Linked DNA regions of Streptomyces noursei ATCC 11455. The protein of the gene in region 1 interacts with the protein of each later gene in a pairwise test. Links are inferred from orthologs where the notes say so. Each region holds a gene or a part of one and is shown on either strand. Other genes may lie near its edges.

Region 1 (14,462 bases):
CCTCCCCGGGGCGTTGGGGTTCGATCCGCTCGCCTTCGAGGTGAGCGCGCGCGAGGCCGGCCGGGTGGTGTGGTTCGACGCGCTGATCAACAACGTGGACCGGTCCTGGCGCAATCCCAACCTGCTGGTGTGGCACGGCGAGCTGTGGTTGATCGACCACGGCGCGGCGATGATCTGGCACCACAACTGGCCGACCGCACAGAAGGCTTCGGCCCGGTCCTACAACGCCTCCGACCACGCGCTGGCCACGTTCGGGCCGGATGTGGCGGCTGCGGCCGAGGAGTTCGCGCCGCGGATCACCGAGGACCTGCTCACCGAGATTGCCGCGGACGTGCCGGACGAGTGGCTGGACGGCGAGCCCGGCTTCGACTCGCCGGACGAGTTGCGCGAGGCGTATGTGCGCACGCTGCTGGACCGTGCCCGGACCGTCAGCGAGCACATCACCCTCGGGGAGCCGACGAAGGACAGGCCCTCGCAGGCACCGGAGTGGCTGGCGGGCAAGTTGCCGCGGAGGGCCGTGAAGTGAGCGGAATGTACAACGGGCGCGACGTCTTCGAGTACGCGCTGCTGAAGGTCGTACCCCGGGTCGAGCGCGGGGAGATGATCAACGCGGGGGTGGTGGTGTACTGCCGTGCGCAGCGGTTCGTCGAAGCCCGTACGCACCTGGACGAGGCCCGGCTGCTGGCGCTGGATCCCACGGTGGACGTGGCCGGCGTACGGGCCGCGCTGTGTGCCGTGGAGGGCATCTGCGAGGGCGGCGCGCGGGCCGGACAGGCGGCCGGGGAGGACCCGGGGCAGCGCTTCCGCTGGCTGATCGCGCCGCGCAGCACGATCGTCCAGCCGGGACCGGTGCACACCGGTCTGACCGCCGATCCCACGGCGGAGGCGGAGCGGCTGCTGGAGCTGCTGGTGCGGTGACGGTGCGCCGAGTGCGCGGTGGACGGGGCGGGATTCCTTCGGGAGGCCGCCCCGTTCGGCGTCTGCGGGCGGGTGTGCGGTGGTGGGGCGTTGACAGGGGGTGGCCGGGCTTCTAGCGTCAGCCCTGCTGAGGCTACTAAGCGGTTGCTCACCTGGATCGGGGCGGCCGCTGGTGTTCGAGGTTTCGACGATCGAGGGTGAGGAGAACCCGCATGTCCACCACCGAGCAGCGTGTCGCCATCGTGACGGGCGCGGCCCGCGGCATCGGCGCGGCCACCGCCGTCCGCCTGGCCGCCGAGGGCCGTGCCGTCGCCGTACTCGACCTCGACGAGGCGGCCTGCAAGGACACCGTCGGGAAGATCACCGCGGCCGGCGGCAAGGCCGTCGCGATCGGCTGCGACGTCTCCGACAGCGACCAGGTGGCGGCCGCCGTCGAGCGGGTCGCGGCGGAGCTCGGCGCGCCGACCGTCCTCGTCAACAACGCGGGTGTGCTCCGCGACAACCTGCTGTTCAAGATGAGCGACAGCGACTGGGACACCGTCATGAACGTGCACCTGCGCGGCGCGTTCCTGATGTCGCGGGCCTGTCAGAAGCACATGGTGGACGCCAAGTTCGGGCGGATCGTCAACCTCTCCTCCAGCTCGGCGCTCGGCAACCGCGGCCAGGTCAACTACTCGGCGGCCAAGGCCGGTCTGCAGGGCTTCACCAAGACCCTCGCCATCGAACTCGGCAAGTTCGGCGTCACCGCGAACGCCGTCGCCCCCGGCTTCATCGCCACCGACATGACCGCCGCCACCGCCGCGCGCGTCGGGATGGACTTCGACGACTTCAAGACCGCGGCGGCCACCCAGATCCCGGTGCAGCGGGTCGGCAACCCTGACGACATCGCCAACGCCATCGCCTTCTTCACCGGCGACGCGGCCGGGTTCGTCTCCGGCCAGGTCCTGTACGTCGCCGGCGGCCCGCTGTGCTGACCGCCGGACCGACCGCAGGAACCCACGAGCAGGAGAGCGCGATATGACAGAGCAGGACAGCGGGTTCCCCGAGCCCTCCAGCAAGGTGGCCCTGATCACCGGCGGCAGCCGCGGCATCGGGTACGGCATCGCGGAGGCCCTGGTCGCCCGCGGCGACCGGGTCGTGATCACCGGACGCAACGAGGAGTCCCTCAAGGAGGCCGCCGAGAAGCTCGGCGCCGACCGGGTGCTGCCCGTCGCCGGCAAGGCGCACGACGAGGCGCACCAGGCCACCGCCGTCGAGCGGGCCATGGAGACCTTCGGCCGGGTCGACTACCTGGTCAACAACGCCGGGACGAACCCGGTGTTCGGCCCGATCGCCGACCTCGACCTCAACGTGGCGCGCAAGGTCTTCGAGACCAACGTCGTCTCGGCGCTGGGCTTCGCCCAACGCACCTGGCACGCCTGGCAGAAGGACAACGGCGGCGCGATCGTCAACATCGCCTCGATCGCCGGGGTCGCGCCCTCGCCGTTCATCGGCGCGTACGGGATCAGCAAGGCGGCGATGGTGAACCTCACCCTCCAGCTGGCCCACGAGTTCGCGCCGGCGGTACGGGTCAACTCCATCGCCCCCGCGGTGATCAAGACCAAGTTCGCCGCGGCGCTCTACGAGGACCGCGAGGAGGAGGCGGCGGCCGGCTACCCGATGGGGCGGCTGGGCGTCCCGGAGGACATCGGCGGGGCCGCGGCCTTCCTGTTGTCCGACGCGGCCGGCTGGGTCACCGGGCAGACGCTCGTCGTGGACGGCGGGCTGTTCCTGAACGCCGGGGTGTGACGCCCGGGGGCCGCCGGAGCGGGTGGCCCCCCACGGGGCTTGCCTTCGTGTGCGCTCCAAGAGGCAGAGTCCGTGGTGCCGGTCCCGACGAGGGGCCGGCGCCACGTGTGTCGAGGACCTGTCAGGGAGAGATGCCATGCACCACCGCACGCTCGGCGGCGGCGACGGACCGCGGATCAGCGCGCTGTGCCTGGGGGCCATGCCGTTCGGCACCACCGTCGACGAGCGGACCGCGTTCGCCCTCCTGGACCGCTTCGCCGAGGCCGGTGGCACCTTCGTCGACACCGCGAACAACTACGCCTGCTGGGTGCCCGGCGCGACCGGTGACGAGAGCGAGCGGGTGCTCGGGCGCTGGCTGCGCAGCCGCCGCGCGGCGGACCGCACGGTGCTGGCCACCAAGGCCGGCGCCCGGCCCGACCCGGCCCGCGGGCCCCGCTGGCCCGCCAACGCCGAGGGCCTGGGCGCCGGCGCGCTCCGCACCGCCCTCGACGGCAGCCTGCGCCGCCTGGGCACCGACCGGGTGGACCTCTACTACGCGCACGTCGAGGACCGCACCGTCCCGCTCGCGGAGACCGTCGAGACGCTGGCCGGGTTCGTCCGGGACGGCCGGGTCGGCACCCTGGGGGCCAGCAACCACGCGACCTGGCGGCTGGCCGAGGCCCGGCAGCACGCCGCCGTCCGCGGACTGCCCGGCTTCCGCGCCGTACAGCAGCGGCACACCTATCTGCGGCCGCGTCCCGAGTCGCCGACCGGCCTCCAACGGGAGACCGACGAGGAACTCCTCGACTACGCGGCCGCGCACCCCGATCTGACCCTGCTCGGCTACTCGCCCCTGGTGGAGGGCGGCTACACCCGCGCGGACCGGCCGCTCCCGGACCGCTACGACCACCCCGGGACGGTGATCCGCACGCGGGTGCTGGCGGAGGTGGCGGCGGAGTGCGGGGCCACCGCGAACCAGGTGGTGCTGGCCTGGCTGATGGGTGGCGCGGTGCCGGTGGTGCCGGTGCTCGGGGTCAGTTCCGTGGCCCAGCTCGACGAGTGCCTGGCCGCGCTGGACCTCGTCCTGGACCCGTGCCAGCGGGCCCGGCTGGACACCGCGTGAGGGGCCGGGGGATCCTGCCGTGCGGCCCGTGGCCGGCACTGTCAGTGGTCGCCGGTAGGTTCTCTCGATGAGAACGGAACGCACACCGGAGGTTGTTGACGTGGTCACCGACATGCTGCCCGAGTCCTGGCGCGGGGTCCTGGGCGAGGAGTTGGAGAAGCCCTACTTCAAGGAGCTGATCGACTTCGTCGAGCAGGAGCGGGCGGGCGGCCCGGTCTATCCGCCCCGCGAGCAGGTCTTCGCGGCGCTGGAGGCCACGCCCTTCGACCAGGTCAAGGTGCTCATCCTCGGCCAGGACCCGTACCACGGCGCCGGCCAGGGCCACGGCCTGTGCTTCTCCGTGCAGCCCGGCGTCAGGACGCCGCCGTCGCTGCGGAACATCTACAAGGAGATGAAGGAGGAGCTCGGCCACCCGATTCCGGACAACGGCTATCTGATGCCCTGGGCCCAGCAGGGCGTCCTGCTGCTGAACGCCGTCCTCACGGTCCGCGAGGGCGAGGCCAACTCACACAAGGGCAAGGGCTGGGAGAAGGTCACCGACGCGGTGATCCGCGCCGTCGCGAACCGTCCGGATCCGGCCGTCTTCGTCCTCTGGGGCAACTACGCCAAGAAGAAGCTTCCGCTGATCGACGAGGAGCGGCACGCGGTGGTCCAGGGCGCGCACCCCTCCCCGCTCTCCGCGAAGAAGTTCTTCGGCTCCCGCCCCTTCACCCAGATCAACGAGGCGATCGCCGCCCAGGGGCACACCGCGATCGACTGGCGGATCCCCGACCTGGGCTGACCGGCCACCCCTCGCGTCGCGCACACCGCGCGGACCTTTCCCCCGGCGGTTAGCGTCGGGGGGAGCCAGTGGTGGCGGCGAGCGAGGACGGGGAGTGCGCGGTGGTGGAGCAGCGCCGTGAGGCGGAGCACGACGACGGGGTACTGACCCGGATCGGCCAGGCGATCATGCTGCACCGCGCCGGCGACCGCGAGGAGGCCCGCAACCGCCTCGCCGCGCTGTGGCAGGAGATCGGGCCGCGCGGCGACGCCTTCCACCGCTGCGCCCTCGCGCACTACATGGCCGACACCCAGGACGACCCCAGGGACGCGCTGGACTGGGACCTGCGCGCCCTGGCGGAGGCGGAGAGCTTCGTCACCGAGCGGCCCGCGCGGACCGGGGCCGCGGGCGAAGCGGGCGGCCAGGGCCCCCGCCACCCCCTCGCCGCGCTGCGGGCGTTCTTCCCCGCACTCCACCTCAACCTCGCCGCCGACTACGCCGGACTCGACCGCCCGGCCGACGCCCGCGCCCAGCTCCGGCGGGCCCGCGCCTCGGTCCGCGCCCTGGCCGACGGCGAGTACCGCCGCCGCCTCACGGAGGCGATCCAGCGGCTGGAGCTGCGCATCGAGGGCGCGACCGGGCCGTTCCGATAGGAGGCCCGGCGCGGTCCGGGACCTCAGCCGCGCAGCATTCCGTCGAGGAGTTCCGCGCACGAGGTGCGCAGCGCGTCCCGGGTGGGCACCGCGGCGTGGAACTGCCCCGCGACACAGGAGAACAGCACTCCGTCGCACCAGGCCACCAGGGCCAGCGCCTGCCGCTCCGGCGCGGGGGAGCCGGCCGCCGTCAGCAGCGCCTGGACCGGTTCCCGGAAGGCCCGGCCCGCCCGGTCGTACACTTCCCGCAGCTCCGGCCGGCGGGTGGCCTCCAGCGCCAGCTCGTAACGGGCGATCAGCAGCCCGCGGTGGTGCGACAGATAGCGATGCAGGGCGAGCGCGAGCGCGTCCGCCAGGGCGGCCGGGGCGGCGGCTTCCGGGTCCGCGGCGCCCGGCATCTCCCGTGGTGCCAGCACCGCCGCCTCGCGTTCGGCCAGCCGCGTCACCGCCGCCGCCAGCAGCGCCGCCCGGGTCCGCGCGAGGTTGGAGGTGGAGCCCTGCGGCAGCCCGGCCGCCTCGTCGACGGCGCGGTGCGTCAGCCCCCGCATCCCGCGCTCCGCGAGCAGGTCCAGGGCGGTGTCGGCGATCAGCCGGTGCCGGGGGATCGGGGGCGGGGAAGCGGCGGCCGCGCGGGCGTTCATGCAGGTGAGCCTAGCGGGACGGGCCGTGGCTGACTACGGCCGTAGTGCGGTGCCGGACCGCGGCCGTGGTGCGCTGCCCGCTCGTTCGACTACAGGTGTAGTCTCTGAGGCGTTCGGAACTACAGGTGTAGTAACGCCGGGGGGACGCGCGGCCCTGCGCCGCACGCGTCGTCACCCGGCAGAGGGAGGGAGGCGGCGCCATGCCGCAGCGCACCGCACTCGTGATCGGCGGCGGGATCGGCGGGCTCACCGCCGCGGTGGCCCTGGACCGACGGGGCTGGCGGGTGACCGTCCTGGAACGGGCCGCCGCCCTGGAGCCGGTGGGCGCCGGCATCGGACTGGCCCCCAACGCCCAGCGCGCACTGGACACCCTGGACGTGGGCGACGCGGTCCGCGCCATGGCCTCCTGGCAGCTGGCCGGCGAGATCCGCCGCCCCGACGGACGACTGCTGGCCCGCACGGACAACGCCGCGGCCGTGCGGCGGTACGGCGGCCCGGTCGTGCTCGCCCACCGCGCCGACGTGATCGCCCTGCTCGCCGGCCGGCTGCCCGGCGACGCGGTCCGCACCGGCGCCCCGGCCGCCCTCGTGGACCCCGGCGATCCGCTGCGCGAGGACCGGCCCGCCCGGGTGCGGACCACCGGCCCGGACGGCGCCCCGCAGGAGCTGACCGCCGACCTCGTCGTCGCCGCCGACGGCATCCGCTCCGCCACCCGCCGGGCTCTCTTCCCCGCCCACCCCGAGCCCCGCTACGCCGGCTTCACCGCCTGGCGCTTCGTGGTGTCCGCCGCCGACGCCGCCGGGCTCGTCGACCCCGGCACCGCACACGAGACCTGGGGACCCGGCGGCCTGTGGGGCACCCTGCCGCTGCACGACGGGCGGATCTACGCGTACGCCACGGCGGCCGTCCCGCCCGGCGGCGACCGGGCCGGCGGCGACCGGCGGGCCGAACTGCGGCGCCGCTTCGGCCACTGGCACCGGCCCGTCCCGCAGCTGTTGGCCGCCGCCGACCCGGCCGCCGTGCTCCGCAACGACGTGTACGCCGCGGCGGCCCCGCCGCCCGCCTTCCACCGCGGCCGGGTCGCGCTGCTCGGCGACGCGGTGCATCCGATGACGCCCAACCTCGGCCAGGGCGGCTGCCAGGCCGTCGAGGACGCCGTCGTCCTCGCCCACGAGGCCGGCCCGGACGCGCCGCTGGACGCCGCGCTCGCCGCGTACACCCGGCAGCGGCTGCCCCGCACCATGGCCGTGGTCCGCCGGTCCGGACGCATCGGCCGGGTCTCCACCTGGCGGTCCCGGCCCGCCTGCGCCCTGCGCGGCGCCCTGGTCGCGGCCACCGCCCGCCTGGCGCCCGACCTCGCGCTGCGCGGTCTGGACGGGATCGCCGACTGGCGGCCGCCGGGCGCCCCGTAAGCTGCGGGGACCGGGTGCCCGGAGATCCCCAGGGCCCGGGCACCGGGACCGCGGAACCAAGGGAGACATCGCGTGAAGGTCGGCTGCATCGGACTCGGAGACATCGCACGGAAGGCGTACCTCCCCGTACTCGGCACGCTGCCCGGCATCGAGCTGCACCTCCAGACCCGCAACCCGGCTGCCCTGCAACAGGCCGGCGACGCCTACCGACTGACCGGGCGACAGCTCCACTCCGACCTGGACGCGCTGCTCGCCGCCGGCCCGGACGCCGTCTTCGTGCACGCCGCGACGATCGCCCACCCGGAGCTCGTGACCCGGTTGATCGAGGCCGGCGTGCCGACCTACGTGGACAAGCCGATCGCCTACGAGCTCGCCGACACCCGGCGGATCGTCGATCTCGCCGAACAGCGCGGGGTGGGGCTGGCCGTCGGCTTCAACCGCCGCTTCGCCCCTGGATACGCCGAGTGCCGGGAGCACCCCCGCGAGCTGATCCTGCTCCAGAAGAACCGCACCGGGATGCCCGAGGACCCCCGCACGCTGGTCCTCGACGACTTCATCCACGTCGTCGACACGCTGCGCTTCCTCGCGCCCGGGGAGATCGAGCACATCGACGTCCGGGCCCGGATCCGGGACGGGCTGATGGACCAGGTGGTGCTCCAGCTGTCCGGCGACGGGTTCACCGCCCTCGGCACCATGAACCGCCGCAGCGGCTCCGCCGAGGAGCTGCTGGACGTGTCCGGCCAGGACACCCGGCGCCAGGTCGTCAACCTCGCCGAGGTCGTCGACCACCAAGGTCGGCCGAGCGTCCGGCGCCGCGGCGACTGGGAGCCGGTGGCCCGTCAGCGGGGCATCGAGCAGATCGTGCTGGCCTTCCTGGACGACGTCCGGGCCGGGCGCGTGCCGTCGGCCCGGGACGCGCTGCGCACGCACGAGCTGTGCGAACGCGTGATCACCGACGCCCTCGCACAGGCCGCCGCCCGGGGCTAGCACCGACGTCCCCGGAGCGACCGGTGCCGCGCCGCCGTCCACCGGCCCGCACGACCGCGACCAGACCGTGGGCGAGCAGTGCGGCGACCGCCCCGTACAGCGCCCAGTCGCCCCACCGGGTGTACGGGCTGGTGCCGCGGGCCAGCGGCAGGTCGTAGACGGCCGCCGCGCTGCGGTCGGTGCCCAGCCGCTCGCCGATCCGCTCGCCCCGCGGGCCGTACACCGCGCTGACCCCGGTGAGCGTGGCGTGCACCATCGGGCGCCAGGTCTCCGCGGCGCGCAGCGCCCCCAGCGAGGCGTGCTGGGCCGGCGCCCAGCTGTCCTGGAACGTCGCCGTCGAGGACTGGGCGACCAGCACCTGCGCCCCGTCCGCGGCCAGCTGGCGGCTCATGTCCGGGAAGGCCGTCTCGAAGCAGACCAGCGGCCCGACCCGCAGTCCGGCCGCGGCGGGCACCGGCATCACCACCTGGTGGGTGCCGCGCCGCCGGTCACTGGTGGCGGCCTTGCCCACCTTCGTCGCCCAGCCCAGCACGGACCGGGCCGGTATGTACTCGCCGAACGGCACCAGCCGCATCTTGGCGTACCGGTCCCCGGTCAGGCCCTGCGGGCCGATGAGCACCGCGCTCTTGGAGATGCCGGCCCTGCCGGAGTCCGGCGCGTCGGCGTTCACCAGCAGGTCGGCGCCGGTGCGCCGGGACAGCGCGGCCAGCCGGGCGGCTAGCGCCGGGTGGTCCGCCGGGTCCTGGTAGAGGCTGCTCTCGCCCCAGACGACCAGGCGCACCCCGCGGCCGGCCAGCGCGCCGGTGAGCGCCTCGCTGCGGGCCAGCCGCTGGGTGGGAGTGCCGTCGGGGCCGGGCTGGACGACCGCGATCCGGACCGTCCCGGCGGGCCGGGGGAGCGGCGCCCACAGCCAGACCGCGGTGCCGGCCAGCGCGCACACCAGCAGACCGGCGACGGCGGGCCGCCGGGCGGCCGGGACGGCGAGCAGCCCCGCCAGCGCGGTGTTCACCGCCACGATCAGCAGGCTCACCAGCCACACCCCGCCGAGCGAGGCCATGCGCAGCGCGGGCGGCACCTGCCACTGGCTGGCGCCCAGCAGCCCCCAGGGCCCGCCCAAGTACTCCCAGGACCTGACCAGTTCGACCATCAGCCAGCCGGACGGCACCAGTACCAGTGCGGCGGCGGCCCGCCCCGGACCCGGTACCCCGCCCAGCAGCGCCCGCACCAGCATCCCCCAGGGCGCCCACAGCGCACCGAGCAGCAGCGCCAGCACCAGGATGAAGACGTGCAGGCTCGGCAGCAGCCAGTGGTGCACCGCCAGCATGAACCCGGCGCCGCCCAGCCAGCCGTACAGCGCCGCCCGTCGAGCGGTCCGCGCCGTGCGCAGCAACAGCAGCCACGGCACCAGCGCGGCATACGCCAGCCACCACCACGAGGGCTCCGGGAAGGCGAGGGCGGGCAGCGCGCCGGCGAGCGCGGCGGCCGGACCGCGCGTCCAGAGCGAGCCGGTCCCTCGCGTCCGGTGGCCGAGCGGTATGTCCATACGGGCTCCCTGTCGCCGTGCCTGCCCCAGCGTGTGCCGCTGTGTCCCGTCGATATCTCTTGCCACGCTCAAGGGTTGTCAGCCCTCCCGGGCTCCCGCCACTTCTCGTGCACCCGGACCGCCGCTCCCGTGAGGCGCACGGCGAGGCCCCCGCCCAAGGGGACGGGGGCCTGTCGCCGGCCGGGTGGCGGGCGTCGTCAGTTCACCAGCGAGGGTGCGGTGGACAGCTCCGGGGTGTCGCCCGGCGCGGCGCCGGCGGCCACCGCCACGTCCGCCACGTCCACCGCCTCCGTCGCGTCGACCGCGTCCGTCACGTCCGCCGGGGCCGGGCCGTCCGCAGCCCCGGAGGGTCCGCCGGCGAACTGGGTCCGGTACAGCTCGGCGTACCGGCCGTCGGCTGCCAGCAGTGTCTCGTGCGTTCCGCGCTCGACGATCCGCCCGCCCTCGACGACCAGGATCAGGTCGGCGGCCCGCACGGTCGACAGCCGGTGGGCGATCACCAGCGCGGTCCGCCCGTCCAGCGCCTCGGTGAGCGCCTCCTGGACGGCCGCCTCCGAGGTGTTGTCCAGGTGGGCGGTGGCCTCGTCCAGGATCACCACCCGGGGGTGGGCCAGCAGCAGCCGGGCGATGGTCAGCCGCTGCCGCTCGCCGCCGGAGAGACGGTAGCCGCGCTCGCCGACGACGGTGTCCAGGCCGTCGGGCAGCGAGGCGATCAACGCGTCCAGGCGGGCCCGGCGCAGCGCGTCCCACAGCTCCTCCTCGGCCGCCTCGGGGTTGGCCAGCAGCAGGTTCTCCCGGATGGACTCGTGGAAGAGGTGGCCGTCCTGGGTGACCATGCCCAGGGTGTCGCGCAGCGAGGAGGCGGTCAGGTCCCGGACGTCCACCCCGCCCAACCGCACCGCGCCGGAGTCCGCGTCGTACAGCCGCGGCAGCAGCTGGGCGATGGTCGACTTGCCGGCGCCGGAGGAGCCGACCAGGGCCACCATCTGGCCCGGCTCGGCGCGGAAGGAGACGTCGTGCAGGACCTCCTCGCCGCCCCGGGTGTCGAGGGTGGCGACCTCCTCCAGGGAGGCCAGCGACACCTTGTCGGCGGACGGGTAGCCGAAGCGCACCGCGTCGAACTCCACCGACACCGGGCCGGTGGGCACCGGACGGGCGTCCGGCCGCTCGGTGATCAGCGGCTCGAGGTCCAGCACCTCGAAGACCCGCTCGAAGCTGACCAGCGCGCTCATCACCTCGATGTGGGCGCCGGACAGCGCGGTCAGCGGGGCGTACAGCCGGGTGAGCAGCAGGGCCAGCGAGACGATCGCGCCCGGCTCCAGCTGCCCGCGCAGCGCCAGGAACCCGCCCAGCCCGTAGACCACGGCCAGCGCCAGCGCGGAGACCAGGGTGAGCGCGGTGACGAAGTACGTCTGCACCATCGCCGAGCGGACGCCGATGTCGCGCACCCGGCGGGCCCGGGCGGCGAACTCCGCTGACTCCCGCGCCGGTCGGCCCATCAGCTTCACGAGGGTGGCGCCGGGCGCGGAGAACCGCTCGGTCATCTGGGTGCCCATCGCGGCGTTGTGGTCGGCGCCCTCCCTGCGCAGCGCCGCCAGCCGTCGACCGACCAGCCGGGCGGGCAGCACGAACACCGGCAGCAGCACCAGGGCGATCAGCGTGATCTGCCAGGAGAGGCTGAGCATCACGCCGAGCGTGAGCAGCAGGGTGACGATGTTGCTGACCACTCCGGACAGGGTGTCGCTGAACGCCCGCTGGGCGCCGATCACATCGTTGTTGAGCCGGCTGACCAGCGCTCCGGTGCGGGTGCGGGTGAAGAAGGCGATCGGCATCCGCTGGACGTGGTCGTAGACGGTGGTGCGCAGGTCGAGGATGAGCCCCTCGCCGATGCCCGCCGACAGCCGGCGGGTCAGCAGCCCCAGCCCCGCCTCGGCGACGGCGATCGCCGCGATCAGCCCGGACAGCCCCAGGACCAGTCCGGGCGAGGTGCGGCCGACGATCGCGTCCACCACCCGCCCGGCGAGCAGCGGGGTGGCCACCGCGAGCAGCGCGGTGACGGTGCTCAGCACCAGGAACCACACCAGCATCCGGCGGTGCGGGCGGGCGAAGGCCGCGATCCGGCGCAGCGTGCCCCGGGAGAGGCGGTGCTTGCCCTGTTGGGCGGTCATCGTGCTGTGCAGCGAATGCCAGGCGGTGACTTCCATGTCCATCGCGGCCTCCTGATTGCCGGGTCGTCACGGGATCGCCGTGCGTGACCGGCGACATGAAAGAACCTAGAACCTAAACCAATCTTGAGGTCAAGGGATTCCCGCACCGTCACCCCGCGGGGCTACCCGCACCGCGCCCCGTTCCCCCCACCGGGCCGTCGCCACGATGGCCGCCATGCGGGACGGGGGAGCGCACGGCACAGGGAACGCCCGCACGGCCGTCACGGCGACACTGCTGCTGCCGTCGCGGCTGACCGCCTCCGCCGCCCGGCTCCGCGACACCGCCCGCCGACGCGGACGGCACACCCCGACGCGGCGGCCTTCGGCGCCGAACTCCTCGCCCGTCACGGCTCGACCCTGCCCTCCGCGATCGTCGTCGACGTCGGCCGCACCGAAGGCCGTTGGGTGGTCGTCGGGGCCAACGCGGCCTGGGCGAGCGGGTGTTACGCCGCCGACCCGGAAGCGGCGCTGGACACCGTCCTGCGGGCCGCCGGGCCGCCGGGCCGCCGGGCCGCCGGGCCACGGTCCCGGCTGGCCCCGCGCGACCTGCCGTTCGTCCGCCGCGCAGGGTGAGACGACCTACGGCTGGAGGGGACCCTCCCAGACCACCGGCGCGGCCGGGCCGTCGTCGTCGCCCTCCCCCTCGCCGGTCACCGTCAGCCGCACGCCCTCCCGGCCGTCGGCCAGCGTGACCGTGGCGTCCACCACGACCTGGGCCGAGGCCGCCGCCCGGGCCACCTCCGCCAACGCCCGCCCCACCGCGGCGACCAGCGCCCGGGCGCACTCCGCGCCGACCCGCGCGTCCACCGGCCCGACGAAGTGCACCGACGGCCGGGTACCCAGCACCGCGGTGGCCGCGCCGGCCTCCCGCAGGATCCGGGTGCGCGGCCCGGCCGGCACCTCCGGCGGCCCCTGCTGGAGCGCGATGATCGCGGTGCGGATCTCCTGGATCGTCGCGTCCAACTCGTCCACCGCCCGCCCCACGTCCTCCGTGACCTCCGGGAGGACGGCCGTGCGCTGGGCGCTCTCCAGCAGCATCCCGGTGGCGAACAGCCGCTGGATCACCAGGTCGTGCAGATCGCGGGCGATCCGGTCCCGGTCCTCGTAGACCGCGAGCCGCTCCCGGTCGCGGTGGCGGTCGGCCAGCACGAGCGCCAGCGCCGCCTGGGACGCGAACTGGGTGCCCAGGGTCCGTTCCAGATGGGTGAAGCGGGTGTCGCCGCAAGCCCGGCACAGGGCCAGCGCGCCCAACACCCGGCCGCCGCTGTGCAGCGGCAGCAGCATCGTCGGCCCGTAGTGGCGCGACAGCGGGGAGATCGAGCGGGGGTCGCCGGCGAAGTCGTCGGAGAAGACCGCCAGCCCGGCGTGGATCTGGTGCAGGACCGGGCTCTCCGGCGGGATCGTGCCGCCGTACGTCTCCGCCCGCACCGACTCGGACAGCACCGTGGAGATCGCCACCACCTCCATGGCGCCGTCGGACTGCGGCAGCAGCACCGCCCCGGTCGCCGCCTCGGCCAGCTCCCGGCCCTTCTCGGCCACCACCGTCAGCGCGTGCTCCGTGGTGGAGCCGGTCTCCGGGCCGGCCAGCAGTGCCGTGGTCACCGACGCCGCCCCGTCGATCCAGCGCCGGCGCTGCCGGGCCGCGGCGTGCATCCGGGCGTTGCCCATCGCGATCCCGGCCTCGGTGGCCAGCACCCGCACCAGATGCAGATCCACCTCGCTGAACCGCCCCGCCTCCGCACCGGGCCCCGCACCCTGCCCGGCCGCACCGCCGTCCGGCTGCCCGGCCACGAAGACGCTCCCGAACAGCTCGCCCCGCACCTTGATCGGCACCCGCAGGGTGAACGGGGCGGCCGGCCGGCCCTCGGGCGGGGTGCCGTGGGTGATCAGGTCGCGCAGCCCGTCGCCGTCCTCGTCCAGCACCTCCACGGCCGCATAGCGGGCGCCGGTCAGCGACGCGGCGGTCTCGGCGATCCGGTGCAGCACCCGGTGCACGTCGAGGTCGGAGCCGATGGCGACCATCGCCTCCAGCAGCTGCGGCAGCCGGGTCAGCGGGCCGCCGGCCAGATGCCGCAGGCTCTGCGCGGTCCGCTCGGCGAGCACCGCCGCCGAGCTGTCGACCCCGGCACCTTCGTGCGGGTCGGCGGGTTCGGAGAACGGCGGCGAATGCGGCATGGAGACGACTTCTGAGCTGGCGCGGTGCGGCGCGGTGCGGCGCGGAAACGATACGGCTCCGACCAGTCTAATTCGCCCGGAAGGGTGGCATCGGGGCGGCTACGGTCCCACTCGGGCCGGAGCGCTGCCGCACCCCGCCCCGACCCCGGACGCCGCGGATCAGGCCGGCAGCGCCGCCTCGATCGCCGCGACCAGTTCCGCCGCCTCGGGCTCCGTGCGCGGCCGGAAACGGCCGGTCACCGCGCCGGTGTGGTCGATCGGGACTTCTCGGGTTTC
Region 2 (14,691 bases), 1.7 Mb from region 1 along the record:
CGGGCTCGGCGGCGAGTATCCGGAGGTCTTCCTCCCGCTGCACGGCGCCCACCAGGCGCACAACGCCGCGGTCGCGCTCGCCGCCGTCGAGGCGTTCTTCGGCGTCGGCTCCGACCACGCCCGCACCCTCGACATCGACACCGTCCGCTCCGCGTTCGCCGCGGTCAGCTCGCCCGGCCGGATGGAGGTGGTCCGGCGCAGCCCCACCGTCGTGCTGGACGCCGCGCACAATCCGGGCGGTGCCCGGGCGGCGGCCGAGACGGTCAGCGAGGCGTTCGGCTTCAGCCGGCTGATCGGCGTCGTCGGCGCCAGCGACGACAAGGACGTCCGGGGCTTCCTGGAGGCGTTCGAGCCGATCTTCGCCGAGGTCGTGGTGACGCGGAATTCCAGCCAGCGTGCGATGGATCCGGACGAGCTGGCCGCCATCGCCGTGGAGATCTTCGGCGCCGAGCGGGTCCAGGTCGAGCCGCGGCTGGACGACGCCCTGGAGGCGGCGATCACCCTCGCCGAGGAGGAGGGCGAGTTCTCCGGCGCCGGTGTGCTGGTGACCGGCTCGGTGATCACGGTCGGCGAGGCCCGGCTGCTCCTGGGAGGGAACTGACCATGCGCACGCTGTGTGCCAGCACCCTGATAGGGGAGTTCTTCGTGATCGGCTTCGCCGGTCTGGTCGCGATGCAGCTCACCGACATCTCCCGGGCCACCATCTGGATCGTCAGCGGCATCGCGATGCTGCTGAGCCTGCTGCTGTGCGGGATGCTGACCCGCCCCGGCGGGGTACAGCTCGGCTGGGCGCTGCAGATCGCGCTGATCGCCAGCGGCCTGGTCGTGCCCACGATGTTCTTCCTCGGCGCGGTCTTCGCCGCCCTGTGGTGGACCTCGGTCCACTTCGGCCGCAAGGTGGACGAGGCGAAGGCACGGTTCGCGGCCGAGTCCGCACCCACGACCTGAGCCCACGGACCTGCTTTTCCCCACCCACGACGGAAGGGGACGGGGCTGCGGGGCAGGGGTGAGCCGGACTGCTGCGCTTTACGTCCGGCTCACCCCTGCCCCGCAGCCCCGGCACCGCTGCCGAACAGCCCCGCGCAGCGGCACCGCCCGCCGCCAGGCGAAACGGCGCCGCACCCGGCAACGCACGAGGCGGCCCCGCCGCAGGCGCAACGCGGCGAACTCCCACGGTAGGGAAGCCGGCAGCGTACGCCCCGTACCCAGGCGATAGCCTGGCACCGCTGACCGTCGTTCAGATACAGGGAGTCCCTTCGTGAGCCAGCGCACCCTCGTCCTCCTCAAGCCCGACGCCGTCAAGCGCGGCCTGGTCGGCGAGATCATCCGTCGCATCGAGCGCAAGGCCAACTGGACGATCACCGCGCTGGAACTGCGCACCCTCGACCGCGGGGTGCTGGAGCAGCACTACGCCGAGCACGTCGGCAAGCCCTTCTACGAGCCGCTGGTGGACTTCATGTCCTCCGGGCCGGTCGTCTCGCTGGTCGTCGAGGGCGAGCGGGTCATCGAGGGTGTCCGCGCGCTGGCCGGTCCCACTGACCCGATTGCCGCGCCGAGTGGGTCCATTCGTGGGGACTTCGGAACGATCACCCGAGAAAATCTCATCCACGCCTCGGATTCCGAAGAGTCCGCCGAGCGCGAGATCAAGATTTTCTTCCCCGGGATTTCTTGATCCGAAGTCAACGGCCAACCCCCTTGTGACCAGGGGCGACCGGTGAAATCATCGGTCGCCCCTCGGTGTATTCGCCGCGAGCGGGGGAACGCGTTCCCGCGACACGACGTCACCATTAAGGGGGGCGGGTGCGTGTACGGCTGACAATGGCGGAACGGCCTCCCGCCGTGTTCGAGTGGGTAACACTACGAACTACGATGGGGGCTTCCGCGCCTCACAGCGCATCACCTCCTGCCGACCTCAAAGTAAGCATTCGCTCCAGTTGGGAAGGCCAGACGTATCCTCATGGGGAACAACATGTCGTTCATCGGCCGTGACATGGCTGTCGACCTCGGGACCGCCAACACGCTGGTGTACGTCAGGGGCCGGGGCATCGTCCTCAACGAACCGTCGGTCGTGGCCATCAACACCAACACCGGCGGCATCCTCGCGGTCGGCGCCGAGGCGAAGAAGATGATCGGCCGGACCCCCGGCAACATCGTCGCCGTACGGCCCCTGAAGGACGGTGTGATCGCGGACTTCGAGATCACCGAGCGGATGCTCCGCTACTTCATCCTCAAGATCCACAAGCGGCGCTATCTGGCCCGTCCGCGGGTCGTGGTCTGCGTTCCCTCCGGTATCACGGGAGTTGAGCGCCGCGCGGTCATCGAGGCGTCCACCCAGGCCGGTGCCCGCCAGGTGCACATCATCGAGGAGCCGATGGCCGCCGCGATCGGCTCGGGCCTGCCCGTCCACGAGGCCACCGGCAACATGGTCGTGGACATCGGCGGCGGCACCACCGAGGTCGCGGTCATCTCGCTCGGCGGCATCGTCACCGCCCAGTCCATCCGGGTCGCCGGCGACGAACTGGACAACGCGATCATCCAGCACATCAAGAAGGAGTACAGCCTCCTGCTGGGCGAGCGCACCGCCGAGTCCATCAAGATCACCATCGGTTCGGCGTACGACCTGGAGCAGGACGAGCACACCGAGATCCGCGGCCGCGACCTGGTCTCCGGCCTGCCGAAGACCGTCGTCATCTCGGCCGCCGAGGTCCGCAAGGCCATCGAAGAGCCGGTCAACTCCATCGTCGACGCGGTCAAGACGACCCTCGACAAGTGCCCGCCGGAGCTTTCCGGTGACGTGATGGACCGCGGCATCGTTCTGACGGGTGGCGGTGCACTGCTGCGCGGCCTCGACGAGCGGCTGCGCCGTGAGACGGGCATGCCCATCCACATCGCCGAGGACCCGCTCGACTCCGTCGCGCTCGGTTCCGGCAAGTGCGTCGAGGAGTTCGAGGCGCTCCAGCAGGTCCTGGACTCCCAGCCGCGCCGCTGACCCACCAGGTCCCGGCCCGTCGCGCGGACGTCACACGACGTTCGCGCGGGCCGGGCAGCATAGAGAAACGGCCGCTCCGTCCGGCGGATCGTCGGCCCATACGCAACGCCCCCACAGACACGGTGCACTGACGCTTCACCACCGCGCCGTCACAGCAAGGCACAATGCTCAACCCCCGAACGAGACCGGCGGGGCCCGCAGCCGGCCGGTCCTACGAGGAAGGACACGGCCGCCGCACGTGAGGGACACACGAGAGAGCCGGCTGCTGCTGGTGCTGCTGGTCGCGATCGCGTTCGCGCTGATCACGGTCGATATCCGAGGCGGCGAACAGTCCCCGCTCGACGGTGCCCGGCAAGCCGCCGCCTCCGCCTTCGGCCCGGTGGAGCGCGGCGTGGCCCGCGTCGTCAACCCGGTCGGCAACGCCGTCAGCGCGGTACGCGACTCCGGCGACCGGCACAACCGCATCAGCGAGCTGGAACACCAGAACGCCGCACTGAAGCTCAAGCTCGGCTCCCCGGACCGCAACCGCAACCGCGCCGCCGAACTCGACAAGATCCTCAAGACCGCGGCCACCGGCCAGTACGCGATCAAGGGCGCCGAGGTCATCGCCATCGGGTCCGCGCAGGGCTTCTCCTGGACCGTCACCATCGACGCCGGCAGCAGCGACGGCATCGCCCGCGACATGACCGTCCTCAACGGCGACGGGCTGGTCGGTCGGATCACCACCGTCACCCCGCACACCTCCACCGTGCTGCTCGCCGCCGACCCGGAGTTCACCGTCGGCACCCGGATGGAGAAGACCAACGAGATCGGTTTCGCCAACGGCCAGGGCGTCCGCTCGCTCCGCGTCGAGCTGCTCAACGGCCGGGCCGACGTCAAGAAGGGCGACCGGCTGGTCACCTTCGGCTCCAGCAAGGACAAGCCGTTCGTGCCCGGGGTGCCGGTCGGCACGGTCACCAAGGTCGAGCCGCTCAACGGCGATCTGACCCGCACCCTCCAGGTCCGGCCGTTCGTTTCCTTCTCGTCGCTCGACGTCGTCGGCGTCGTCGTCCAGCCGCCCCGCAAGGACCCGCGGGACACCGTCCTACCGCCCCCGGTCAAGCCCAGGCCGACGCCGACGGTCACCGTCACGGCCACCCCCTCCGAGAGCGCTTCACCCAGGAGCTGACCGATGCGCATCAACCGGATCCTGCTCGCCACCCCGCTGGTGGTGGTCGCCCTGATCATCCAGGTCAGCATCCTCGCTAGACTCCAACTGCCGGGCGCCGTACCGGATCTGCTGCTGCTGGTCGTGGTCGGCCTGGCCCTGGTCTACGGCCATGTCGGCGGCTCGCTCATCGGCTTCGGCGCCGGGCTGCTGGCCGACCTCGCCCCGCCCGCCGACCACGCCATCGGCCGCTACGCCCTGGTCCTGTGCGTCATCGGCTACGTCGCGGGCCTGACCAAGCCGGACAACGGCCAGCACCGCTCGGCGACCCTGCCGCTGGTGGTCGTGATCGGCGCGGCCATCGGCTCGACGCTGATGTACGCCGGGGTCGGCTCCCTGGTCGGCGACACCGCCGCCCGACACGTCGGCCTGGTCGGGCTGCTGCTCAGCGCCACGCTCTACGACCTGTTGCTCGCCCCCTTCACCGTTCCGCTGGTGATGGCGCTGGCGCGCAGGACGGAGCACGATCCGCTGGCCACCGACGCCGGCGGCACCGCCGGCGGCCTCGGTCGGCACGGCTGGGGGCGCGGCGACGGCCGCTCCGGTGGGGTCGGTACGTGGACCGGGGGCTGGCTCACGACCGGCACCGGCCTCAAAGCCAGCCGCAACGCGATGAAGGCGATCCGCACCGGCCGGGTTCCCAAGCCGGCCCGTGGCGGACGCACCAAGGGGGTCAAGGGCATCAAGGGGGTCAAGCGCCTGTGAGCAACATTCCGGAGACGGGGAAGACCTCCCGCGTCACCATCCGGCTGGTCGCCATCCAGATCCTGGTCTTCTCACTGCTGGCGACGCTCGGCGGCCGGCTGTGGTATCTCCAGATCCGCAACGGCCAGGAGTACGCGGCCAAGGCCAGGTCCAACCACGTCCAGCAGGTCATCGAGCCCGCCACCCGCGGCTCCATCCTCGACGCCCGCGGCGTGCCGCTGGCCGACAACCAGACCCGGCTCGTGGTCTCCGCCAGCCGCACCGACCTGCTGAAGATGAAGGACGACGGCAAGGCCGTGCTCGCCCGGCTGGCCAAGGTGCTGGGCATGCCCGCGCAGGAGATCCGCAACAAGGTCCGGCTCTGCGACTCCAAGACCCCGCAGCCCTGCTGGAACGGCTCGCCCTTCCAGCCGATCCCGATCACCGACAAGGCCACCACCCAGCAGGCCCTGCAGATCCGCGAGCGCTCCGAGGACTTCCCCGGCATCAGCGCCCAGCCCACCGCCGTCCGCCGCTACCCGGCGCTCGGCAAGTCCAACACCGCCCAGGTCCTCGGCTACCTCTCGCCGGTCACCGACGAGGAGATCCAGCGGGCCAAGAACGGCGCCTCGCCGCTGCTGCGCTCGGACCAGGTCGGCCGGTCCGGTCTGGAGCGGCAGTACGACACCTTCCTGCGCGGCAAGGCCGCCGTCACCCGCTACGAGGTCGACAACCTCGGCCGGGTCATCGGGCAGGCCAACAGCGACAAGGGCCAGGCCGGTTCGACCCTGGTCACCAGCATCGACGCCCGCGTCCAGGCCATAGCGGAACAGCAGCTCGACAAGGCCATGAAGGACGCCCGCACCCAGGTGGACCGGAACACCGGCACCAACTACAAGGCCGACTCGGGTGCCGTGGTCGTCCTGGAGGCGAAGACCGGCCGGGTGGTGGCGATGGCCTCCAACCCCACCTACGACCCCAACGCCTGGGTCGGCGGGATCTCCGGCAAGGACTACGCCAAGCTGACCGGCAAGGACTCCAACTACCCGCTGCTCAACCGCGCCATCCAGGGACAGGCCGCCCCCGGCTCGATCTTCAAGGTCATCTCGACCTCGGCCGCGGTCAACGCCGGCTACCCCTTCGACGGCCACTACCCCTGCACCAGCTCGTACAGCATCGGCGGCCAGGTCTTCCGGAACTTCGAGGGCGAGTCGCAGGGCGACATCAGCCTGGGGCGGGCGCTGGAGGTCTCCTGCGACACCGTCTTCTACCGGCTCGGCCACGAGGAGTGGAAGAAGGACGGCGGCGACAAGCCCGTCCAGGACCCCCGCGACTGGTTCTACAAGACCGCCCACCAGTTCGGCCTCGGCAAGGAGACCGGCGTCGACCTCCCCAACGAGGTCAAGGGCCGGGTCCCCGACCGCCAGTGGAAGACCGCCTTCTGGAAGGCCAACAAGGACAGCTGGTGCGCGCACCCCAAGGACGCCAATGACTACGTCTCCAAGCTCGCCCGGGAGAACTGCCTCGAAGGCATGAAGCTGCACGCCTACGACTCGATCAACTACGCCATCGGCCAGGGCGACACCCTCGTCACCCCGATCCAGATGGCGACGATCTACGCGGCGCTCTCCAACGGCGGCACCCTCTACAACCCCACCGTCGGCAAGGCCATCGTCAGCCCCGACGGCAAGTCGGTGCAGACGATCCGGCCGAAGTCGCACGGCCATCTGCCGGACACCCCGCAGACCCTCCGGCAGATCGACGCCGCGCTCCAGGGCGTCACCGAGCGGGGCACCGCCGCCTGGCGCTTCCAGGGCTGGCCGCAGGACAAGATCCCGATGCACGCCAAGACCGGTACCGCCGAGGTCTACGGCAAGCAGACCACCTCGTGGTTCGCGACGTACACCAAGGACTACGCGATCGTGATGACCATCTCCCAGGGTGGTACCGGCTCCGGCGCCTCCGGCCCGGCCGTCCGCAACATCTACAACGCGCTCTACGGCGTCAACGACAAGGGCGAGATCGACGACAAGGCCGCGCTGCTCCCCAGGCCGGAGAGCAAGCTGCCCAAGATCGAGAGCGACGGCACCATCCTCTCGCCGCCCATCAAGCCGCCGGCCGACCCGTCGCCGTCCCCCTCCGGGAGCCCCCAGCAGTGACCACGCCGCTCTTCTCCCGGACCTTCTCCGTCCGCCGCTACGCCCCGGACCAAGGCGTCTGGGGCCGGCTGACGGCGCGTGACTCCGTGGTGCGCAGACTGGACTGGATACTGCTGCTGTCCTGCCTGGTGCTGTCCCTGATGGGATCGATCCTGGTCTTCTCGGCGACCCGCAACCGCACCGAACTCAACAAGGGCGACGAGTACTTCTTCTTCGTCCACCACCTGCTGAACACCTCCATCGGCATCGCGCTGGCCGGCGGCACCATCTGGCTGGGCCACCGCACCCTGCGCGGCGCCGTCCCGGTGCTGTTCGGCGCCTCGGTGCTGCTGGCGGTGCTGGTGCTGACGCCGCTGGGCGCCACCATCAACGGCTCCCGTTCGTGGCTCGCGATCCCCGGCGGCTTCTCGCTCCAGCCCGCCGAGTTCACCAAGATCACCATCACCCTGGGCATGGCGATGATCCTGGCGGCCCGGGTCGACGCCGGCGACCGCCCGCACCCCGACCACCGCACCGTCGTCCAGGCCCTGGGGCTGGCCGCCATCCCGGTGGGCGTGATCCTCCTGATGCCCGACCTCGGCTCGGTGATGGTGCTCGGCGCCATCATCCTCGGCGTGCTGCTCGCCAGCGGCTGCTCCAACCGCTGGATCCTGGGCCTGCTCGGCACCGGTGTCGTCGGCTGCGTGGCCATCTGGCAGCTCGGGCTGCTGGACGCGTACCAGATCGCCCGGTTCGCCGCGTTCGCCAACCCGAGCCTGGACCCGGCCGGCGTCGGCTACAACACCAACCAGGCCCGGATCGCCATCGGCGGTGGCGGGTTGACCGGCTCCGGCCTCTTCCACGGCAGCCAGACCACCGGCCAGTTCGTCCCCGAGCAGCAGACCGACTTCATCTTCACCGTCGCCGGCGAGGAACTCGGCTTCCTCGGCGCGGGCCTGATCATCCTCCTGCTCGGCGTGGTGCTGTGGCGCGCCTGCCGGATCGCCCGCGAGACCGGCGAGCTCTACGGCACGATCGTGGCCGCCGGTATCATCGCGTGGTTCGCCTTCCAGGCGTTCGAGAACATCGGGATGACCCTGGGCATCATGCCCGTCACCGGTCTGCCGCTGCCGTTCGTCTCCTACGGCGGCACCTCGATGTTCGCGGTGTGGATCGCCATCGGTCTGCTGCAGTCGATCCGCGTCCAGCGCCCGGTCTCCGCGTCCCGTTGACCGCGCGGCACCGCCGCGGGGTCAGCGTCCGGTGCGCAGTTCGAACCACAGGGACGTGGTGTGCGGCGGCCCCTCGAACGGGGTCGTCCCCCAGTCGTCGGCGAGCCGGCTGATCAGCAGCAGCCCGTGCGCGGGGTCCCGGTCGCCGGGCACCCAGGGGGCTCCTCCCGGTCGAGCGAGGTCGGGGCCGGGGGACCGTCGGAGGCCCTCGGAGGACGGCGCGGGGATCACCGCCGCGCCCTCGTCGTGCACGCTGATCCGCAGGCCGTGCGCCGCGGTCAGCACCCGCAGCAGGATGTCCGCGGAGCCGGGGGTGCGCAGATGGGCCCTGGTGACCGCCTCCGAGGTGAGCAGGACGGCGGTGTCCCGGAGGGCGGCGAGCGGGCCGTGCCGCAGCAGGGCCCGGACGAAGTCGCGGGCGGTCTTCGGGACGCTGGGCCGGCTCGCCGCGGTGAGCAGGTACGGGCGCGCTCCGGCCGCGACGCGGAGGGGCGGCCGGGCGAGGGCTGCGGTGTCGGGGTGCACGGTTTCTCCCGGTGTCGATCGAGACGGTTACCACGCTGTGTGGGCGTCCTGTCACACACCGTAAGACACCGTGTGTCGGCGATGCCACCCGTTCCGGGCGCGGACCGGTGTCGGACGGCTGGTCGGGGTCGTGGTGGCTGACTAGATTCGATGCATGGCCGACACCGTGCGGGAGATCGAGCGGAAATACGAGATGGCCGAGACGGGCGCGGCCACCCGGATCGACGCCGACCACCTGCCCGACCTGACCCGCGCCGGCCGGGTCGCGACCGTGACGGAGCGCGGCACCCGGGCCCTGGACGCCGTCTACTACGACACCGCGGACCAGCGCCTCGCCGCGGACGGCATCACCCTGCGCCGGCGCACCGGCGGCACCGACGCGGGCTGGCACCTCAAACTCCCGGTCGCGCTCCCCGAGGTCACCGGCGCGGTGCGCGACGAGATCCGCGCCCCGCTCTCCGACGCCCCGCCCCGCGAGCTGACCGCGCTGGTCCGCTCCCGGACCCGCGACGCCCCGCTGATCCCCCTCGTCCGGCTGCGGACCCGGCGCACGGTCCACGACCTCGAAGATGCCGCCGGCCGTCCGCTCGCCGAGGTCGCGGTGGACGACGTACGGGCCCGTCGGCTGCACCCGGAAGGGGCGGCGCGCACGGCCCGCTGGCGGGAGATCGAGGTCGAGCTGGCCCCCGGGAGCGGGCGCGGCGCGGGGCAGAAGCTGCTGGACGAGGTCGAGCGGGTGCTGACCGGGGCCGGCGCGCGCCCCTCCGCCGCCCCGTCGAAACTGGCCCGCGCCCTGGCGGAGACCTCGCCGGAGGCCGCGCGGGAGGGCGCCGCGCGCCCCGCCGCCGCGGACGCCGACCGCCCCCGCCGCACCGCCGGCGACGTCGTGCTCCGCTACGTCCGTGCCCAGGTGCGGGCGATCGTCGAGCTGGACCCGGCGGTCCGGCGCGACCTGCCCGACGCGGTGCACCAGATGCGGGTCGCCACCCGCCGGCTGCGCAGCGCCTTCCGCTCGTACGCCAAGGTCCTCGACCGGGCCGCCACCGACCCGCTGGGCGTCGAACTCAAGTGGCTGGCAACGGAGTTGGGGGCTGGTCGGGACCAGGAGGTGCTCGCCGACCGGCTCTCCGCGGCCCTGGCCGAGGTGCCCCGCACGCTGCGGCTGGGACCGGTGTCGGCCCGGCTGCGCAGCTGGTCGGCCCGGCACCGAGCAGGGGCCCGCGAACGGCTGCTCGCCGCCCTCGACGGCCCGCGCTACCTCGCCCTCCTGGAGAACCTGCACGCCCTGCTCGGCGCCCCGCCGCTGCGCCGCCCCGCCGCCCGTCCCGCGCCCCCCGTCGTCGCCGGCGCCGTCCTCAGGGACTACCGGCGGCTGGCCCACCGCATCGAGGTCGCCCTGGACACCCCCGCCGGCCCGGCCCGCGACGAGGCGCTGCACAGCGCCCGCAAGGCCGCCAAGCGCATCCGGTACGCGGCCGAGGCGGCCAGCCCGGCGCTCGGACGCCCGGCCCGCGCGTTCGTCCGGCGCACCAAGCAGGTGCAGCAGCTGCTCGGCGACCACCAGGACAGCGTGGTCGCGCGCGCCGCGCTGCGCGAGCTGGCGACCCAGGCCCGCCGGGCCGGCGAGAGCGGATTCACCTTCGGCCTGCTCTACGGCCGGGAGGAGGCCCTGGCGGCCCGCGGCGAACGGGAACTGCCCGCTCTGTGGGCGAAGGTCTCCCGTCCCCGGTACCGGGCGGCGCTGCGGGCCTGAGCGGGGCCCGCGCCGCCCGCTCGACGGCGCAGGCCGGAGCGCCGACCGCGAGATCTCCGTGCCGAGGGGTGACTCCGAGCGGGTTACGCTTGTGAGTCGCCCCCTTGTCCGTCCACGAAGGTTCGAGATGTCCGAGTCGGTTTTCCCGCAGCTCGAAGCTCTGCTCCCGCACGTGCAGAAGCCCATCCAGTACGTCGGTGGTGAGCTGAACTCCACCGTCAAGGAATGGGCGGAGTGCGACGTCCGCTGGGCACTCATGTACCCCGACGCCTACGAGGTCGGGCTGCCCAACCAGGGCGTCATGATCCTCTACGAGGTCCTCAACGAGCAGGACGGCGTCCTCGCCGAGCGCACCTACAGCGTCTGGCCGGACCTCGAAGCGCTGATGCGCGAGCACGAGGTGCCCCAGTTCACCGTGGACAGCCACCGGCCCGTCGGCGACTTCGACGTGTTCGGCCTGAGCTTCTCCACCGAGCTCGGCTACACCAACATGCTCACCGCCCTGGACCTCGCGGGCATCCCGCTGGAGGCCAAGGACCGCACCGAGGACCACCCGGTGGTCCTGGCCGGCGGCCACGCCGCGTTCAACCCCGAGCCGATCGCCGACTTCCTCGACTGCGCGGTCATCGGCGACGGCGAGCAGGCGGTCCTGGACATCACCAGGATCATCCGGGAGTGGAAGGCCGAGGGCCGCCCCGGCGGCCGCGACGAGTTGCTCTTCCGCCTCGCCAGGACCGGCAACGTCTACGTCCCCAAGTTCTACGACGTCGAGTACCTCGGCGACGGCCGTATCGCGCGTGTCGTGCCGAACCGCTCCGGCGTCCCGTGGCGGGTCTCCAAGCACACCGTCATGGACCTCGACGAGTGGCCCTACCCCAAGCAGCCGCTCGTCCCCCTGGCCGAGACCGTCCACGAGCGGATGTCGGTCGAGATCTTCCGTGGCTGCACCCGCGGCTGCCGTTTCTGCCAGGCCGGCATGATCACGCGCCCCGTACGGGAGCGAAGCATCACCGGCATCGGCGAGATGGTGGACAAGGGCCTGAAGGCCACGGGATTCGAGGAGGTCGGCCTGCTGTCGCTGTCCTCCGCGGACCACACCGAGATCGGCGACGTGGCCAAGGGCCTCGCCGACCGGTACGAGGAAGACAAGATCGGTCTGTCGCTGCCGTCGACCCGGGTCGACGCCTTCAACATCGATCTCGCCAACGAGCTGACCCGCAACGGCCGTCGCTCCGGTCTGACCTTCGCCCCCGAGGGCGGCAGCGAGCGGATCCGCAAGGTCATCAACAAGATGGTCTCCGAAGAGGACCTGATCCGGACCGTCGCCACCGCCTACGGCAACGGCTGGCGCCAGGTGAAGCTCTACTTCATGTGCGGTCTGCCGACCGAGACCGACGACGACGTCCTGCAGATCGCGGACATGGCGACCAAGGTCATCGCCAAGGGCCGCGAGGTCTCCAAGTCCAACGACATCCGCTGCACCGTCTCCATCGGCGGTTTCGTCCCCAAGCCGCACACCCCCTTCCAGTGGGCCCCGCAGCTCTCCGCCGAGGAGACCGACGCCCGCCTGGCCAAGCTCCGCGACAAGATCCGCGGCGACAAGAAGTACGGCCGCTCCATCGGCTTCCGCTACCACGACGGCAAGCCCGGCATCGTCGAGGGCCTGCTCTCCCGCGGCGACCGCCGGATCGGCGCGGTCATCCGCGCGGTGTACGACGACGGCGGCCGCTTCGACGGCTGGCGCGAGCACTTCTCCTACGACCGCTGGATGGAGTGCGCCGAGAAGACGCTGCCCGACTTCGGTGTGGACGTCGACTGGTACACCACCCGCGAGCGCACCTACGAGGAGGTCCTGCCCTGGGACCACCTCGACTCCGGCCTCGACAAGGACTGGCTCTGGGAGGACTGGCAAGACGCCCTCGACGAGACCGAGGTCGAGGACTGCCGCTGGACCCCGTGCTTCGACTGCGGCGTCTGCCCGCAGATGGACACCCACATCCAGATCGGCCCGACGGGCAAGAAGCTGCTGCCGCTGACCGTCGTCAAGTAGCCGTCGCCGCGCGCCGCGGTGTGCGCCTCCGGCCCGGTCCCGCCGTCGTGCGGGGCCGGGCCGGAGCCGTACGTGCCGGGCGATCGGGGAGCGCGGCGGGGTTTTCCGGGTCCGCCGAGCGGAGAAGCTTCGGTATCGGACCTCCGCGTGCGGGTGGTGTCCGGGCCGTCGCCGGCCCACCCGTCCGAATGGATTTCACCGGGTGGCGAGGCCGCCGGGAGGCCACCGGGCGCCCCGGCGGGAACCGGCCGCGGGCGTGGCACGTACTCTAGGTAAAGACGTCCGGGCACGACGTGTCCCCGCCACGCGGGGGTGGCCCGGACGGGGCGGCACCAGCCGCGCCCTGACACCAAGGAGAAGTAACACTGGGCAAGCGACAGCCCGAAGGCCCGCCGCCCGCACCGGCGGTGCAGCGCATCCGACTGCGCTACACCAAGCGCGGCCGCCTCCGGTTCACCAGCCACCGCGACTTCCAGCGCGCTTTCGAGCGGGCGCTGCGCCGCGCCGAGGTCCCCATGGCCTATTCGGCGGGCTTCACCCCGCACCCCAAGGTGTCGTACGCCAACGCGGCGCCGACCGGTACCGGCAGTGAGGCCGAGTACCTGGAGATCCAGCTCACCGAGCGCCGCGAGCCGGAGACCGTCCGCGCTCTGCTCGACGCGTCCCTGCCCGACGGCCTCGACGTGACCGACGCGGTGGAGGCGCACACCAGCGGTCTCGCCGATCGGCTGCAGGCGTCGGTGTGGGAGATCCGGCTCGACGGGGTCGCCGCCGAGGAGGCCGGGCGCGCCGTCGAGGCGTTCCTCGCCGCCGACGAGGTGCAGGTCGAGCGCCGCACCAAGAACGGCATGCGGAGCTTCGACGCCCGGGGTGCGGTCGCGCACCTGGAGACCGTCCCGGTCCCGGGCGATAGGCCCGACGGCAATGCCTGTGCGATACTGCGGCTGGTTGTTCGGCATCTGACACCTGCCGTTCGACCCGACGACGTCCTGTCCGGCCTCCGGGTTACGGCCGACCTGGCGCCGCCGGTCCCCGCAGCGGTGACCAGGCTGGCGCAGGGGCTGCTCGATGAGGAGACCGGCACGGTGACCGACCCGCTGGCGCCCGACCGCGACGCTGCCACGGCCGCTCCATCCACGGCCGCTGAGCTGAGTACCGCGACGGTGCAGGGCGGGGCCTCCCCGGCCACTTCCGGGGACGGCACTGCGTAGGACGCGTCGTCGCGTCGCCGATCAACCAGGGTGCCACCCCGGTCCGGCGGACGCACTGACCAGGAGACTTTCGCCGGCCCGGTCCACGGGCCCGGCGAGCGAGACGACAGCTCCCGTGCGGCGCCCGCGCCCCGGACAGCGGAACCGCGCCCAGCGCGCGGACCGCGACCGGAATCAGGCGCGGCGCCCGGGAGCGTGACGGGAGAACCGCCCGCATGCTCGAATCTATTGAGCCCACTGAATCCACGCGGTCCGCGGACCGTGAGGGTGACAACAACAATTCGCCCAGCGACACGCTGCCGCCGCGCCGCCGGCGCCGCGCGGCCTCCCGGCCGGCCGGCCCTCCGGCCGCTGCCGCCGCCGAGAAGGCCGCGGTCGTGACCGACGCCCCGCCGGCGTCGAGCGGGACCTCCGCCGGAGCGACCGACACCGCACCCGCCGCCGCGCAGCCCGCCGCCGACGAGGAGCGGCCGGCCCGCCCGCGCCGCCGGGCGACCCGCAAGGCGACCTCGCCCGCCGGGCCCGCGCCCGAATCCGCCGAGGCGCCCGCCGCTGCCGTCGAGGAGGCTCCGGCCGCCGCTGTCGAGGAGGAAGCGCGTCCGGCGCGTGCGCGTCGCCGCGCCACCCGTAAGGCGACGGCTCCGGCCGCCACCTCGGAGTCGGTCGTCGAGGAGAGCCCCGCCGCCGAGGCGCCCGCCGCTGCCGTCGAGGAGACTCCGGCCGCCGCTGTCGAGGAGGAAGCGCGTCCGGCGCGTGCGCGTCGCCGCGCCACCCGTAAGGCGACCGCTCCGGCCGCCACCCCGGAGCCGGTCGTCGAGGCGCCCGCTGCCGAGGAGGCCGCCGAGGAGGAGGAAGCGGAAGAGGCTCCGGCCGCCGCTGTCGAGGAGGAGGCGCGTCCGGCG

The links.
Region 2: the proteins of SNOUR_RS33565 (region 1) and ndk interact in binary tests that used the Escherichia coli proteins (3 or more experiments, as listed by UniProt). The link is inferred for Streptomyces noursei ATCC 11455 from one-to-one orthologs.

Annotation. Positions count from the first base shown.
Region 1 is NZ_CP011533.1:7,863,542-7,878,003, forward strand. Bases 2,997-5,732 are described here. They hold SNOUR_RS33565 (uracil-DNA glycosylase), read left to right. Parts: upstream 2,997-3,875; coding sequence 3,876-4,589; downstream 4,590-5,732. Other genes in these bases: SNOUR_RS33560 (aldo/keto reductase), read left to right, coding at 2,997-3,808; SNOUR_RS33570 (hypothetical protein), read left to right, coding at 4,661-5,221; SNOUR_RS33575 (TetR/AcrR family transcriptional regulator), read right to left, coding at 5,245-5,732. Also shown: SNOUR_RS33540 (HipA family kinase), read left to right, coding at 1-526; SNOUR_RS33545 (DUF3037 domain-containing protein), read left to right, coding at 523-918; 3-oxoacyl-ACP reductase FabG, read left to right, coding at 1,131-1,892; SNOUR_RS33555 (SDR family oxidoreductase), read left to right, coding at 1,936-2,706; more of SNOUR_RS33560, read left to right, coding at 2,843-2,996; more of SNOUR_RS33575, read right to left, coding at 5,733-5,862; SNOUR_RS33580 (FAD-dependent monooxygenase), read left to right, coding at 6,063-7,274; SNOUR_RS33585 (Gfo/Idh/MocA family protein), read left to right, coding at 7,347-8,261; lnt (apolipoprotein N-acyltransferase), read right to left, coding at 8,224-9,804; SNOUR_RS33595 (ABC transporter ATP-binding protein), read right to left, coding at 10,002-12,014; SNOUR_RS33605 (sensor histidine kinase), read right to left, coding at 12,591-14,033. UniProt on the Escherichia coli protein: Excises uracil residues from the DNA which can arise as a result of misincorporation of dUMP residues by DNA polymerase or due to deamination of cytosine.
Region 2 is NZ_CP011533.1:6,163,720-6,178,410, forward strand. Bases 1-2,965 are described here. They hold ndk (nucleoside-diphosphate kinase), read left to right. Parts: upstream 1-1,258; coding sequence 1,259-1,672; downstream 1,673-2,965. Other genes in these bases: folC (bifunctional tetrahydrofolate synthase/dihydrofolate synthase), read left to right, coding at 1-601; SNOUR_RS26130 (DUF4233 domain-containing protein), read left to right, coding at 604-948; SNOUR_RS26140 (rod shape-determining protein), read left to right, coding at 1,970-2,965. Outside these bases: more of SNOUR_RS26140, read left to right, coding at 2,966-2,989; rod shape-determining protein MreC, read left to right, coding at 3,228-4,157; rod shape-determining protein MreD, read left to right, coding at 4,161-4,901; mrdA (penicillin-binding protein 2), read left to right, coding at 4,898-7,039; SNOUR_RS26160 (FtsW/RodA/SpoVE family cell cycle protein), read left to right, coding at 7,036-8,250; SNOUR_RS26165 (ATP-binding protein), read right to left, coding at 8,272-8,775; SNOUR_RS26170 (CYTH and CHAD domain-containing protein), read left to right, coding at 8,930-10,528; SNOUR_RS26175 (TIGR03960 family B12-binding radical SAM protein), read left to right, coding at 10,656-12,578; SNOUR_RS26180 (TIGR03936 family radical SAM-associated protein), read left to right, coding at 12,986-13,789; SNOUR_RS26185 (Rne/Rng family ribonuclease), read left to right, coding at 14,005-14,691. UniProt on the Escherichia coli protein: Major role in the synthesis of nucleoside triphosphates other than ATP. The ATP gamma phosphate is transferred to the NDP beta phosphate via a ping-pong mechanism, using a phosphorylated active-site intermediate.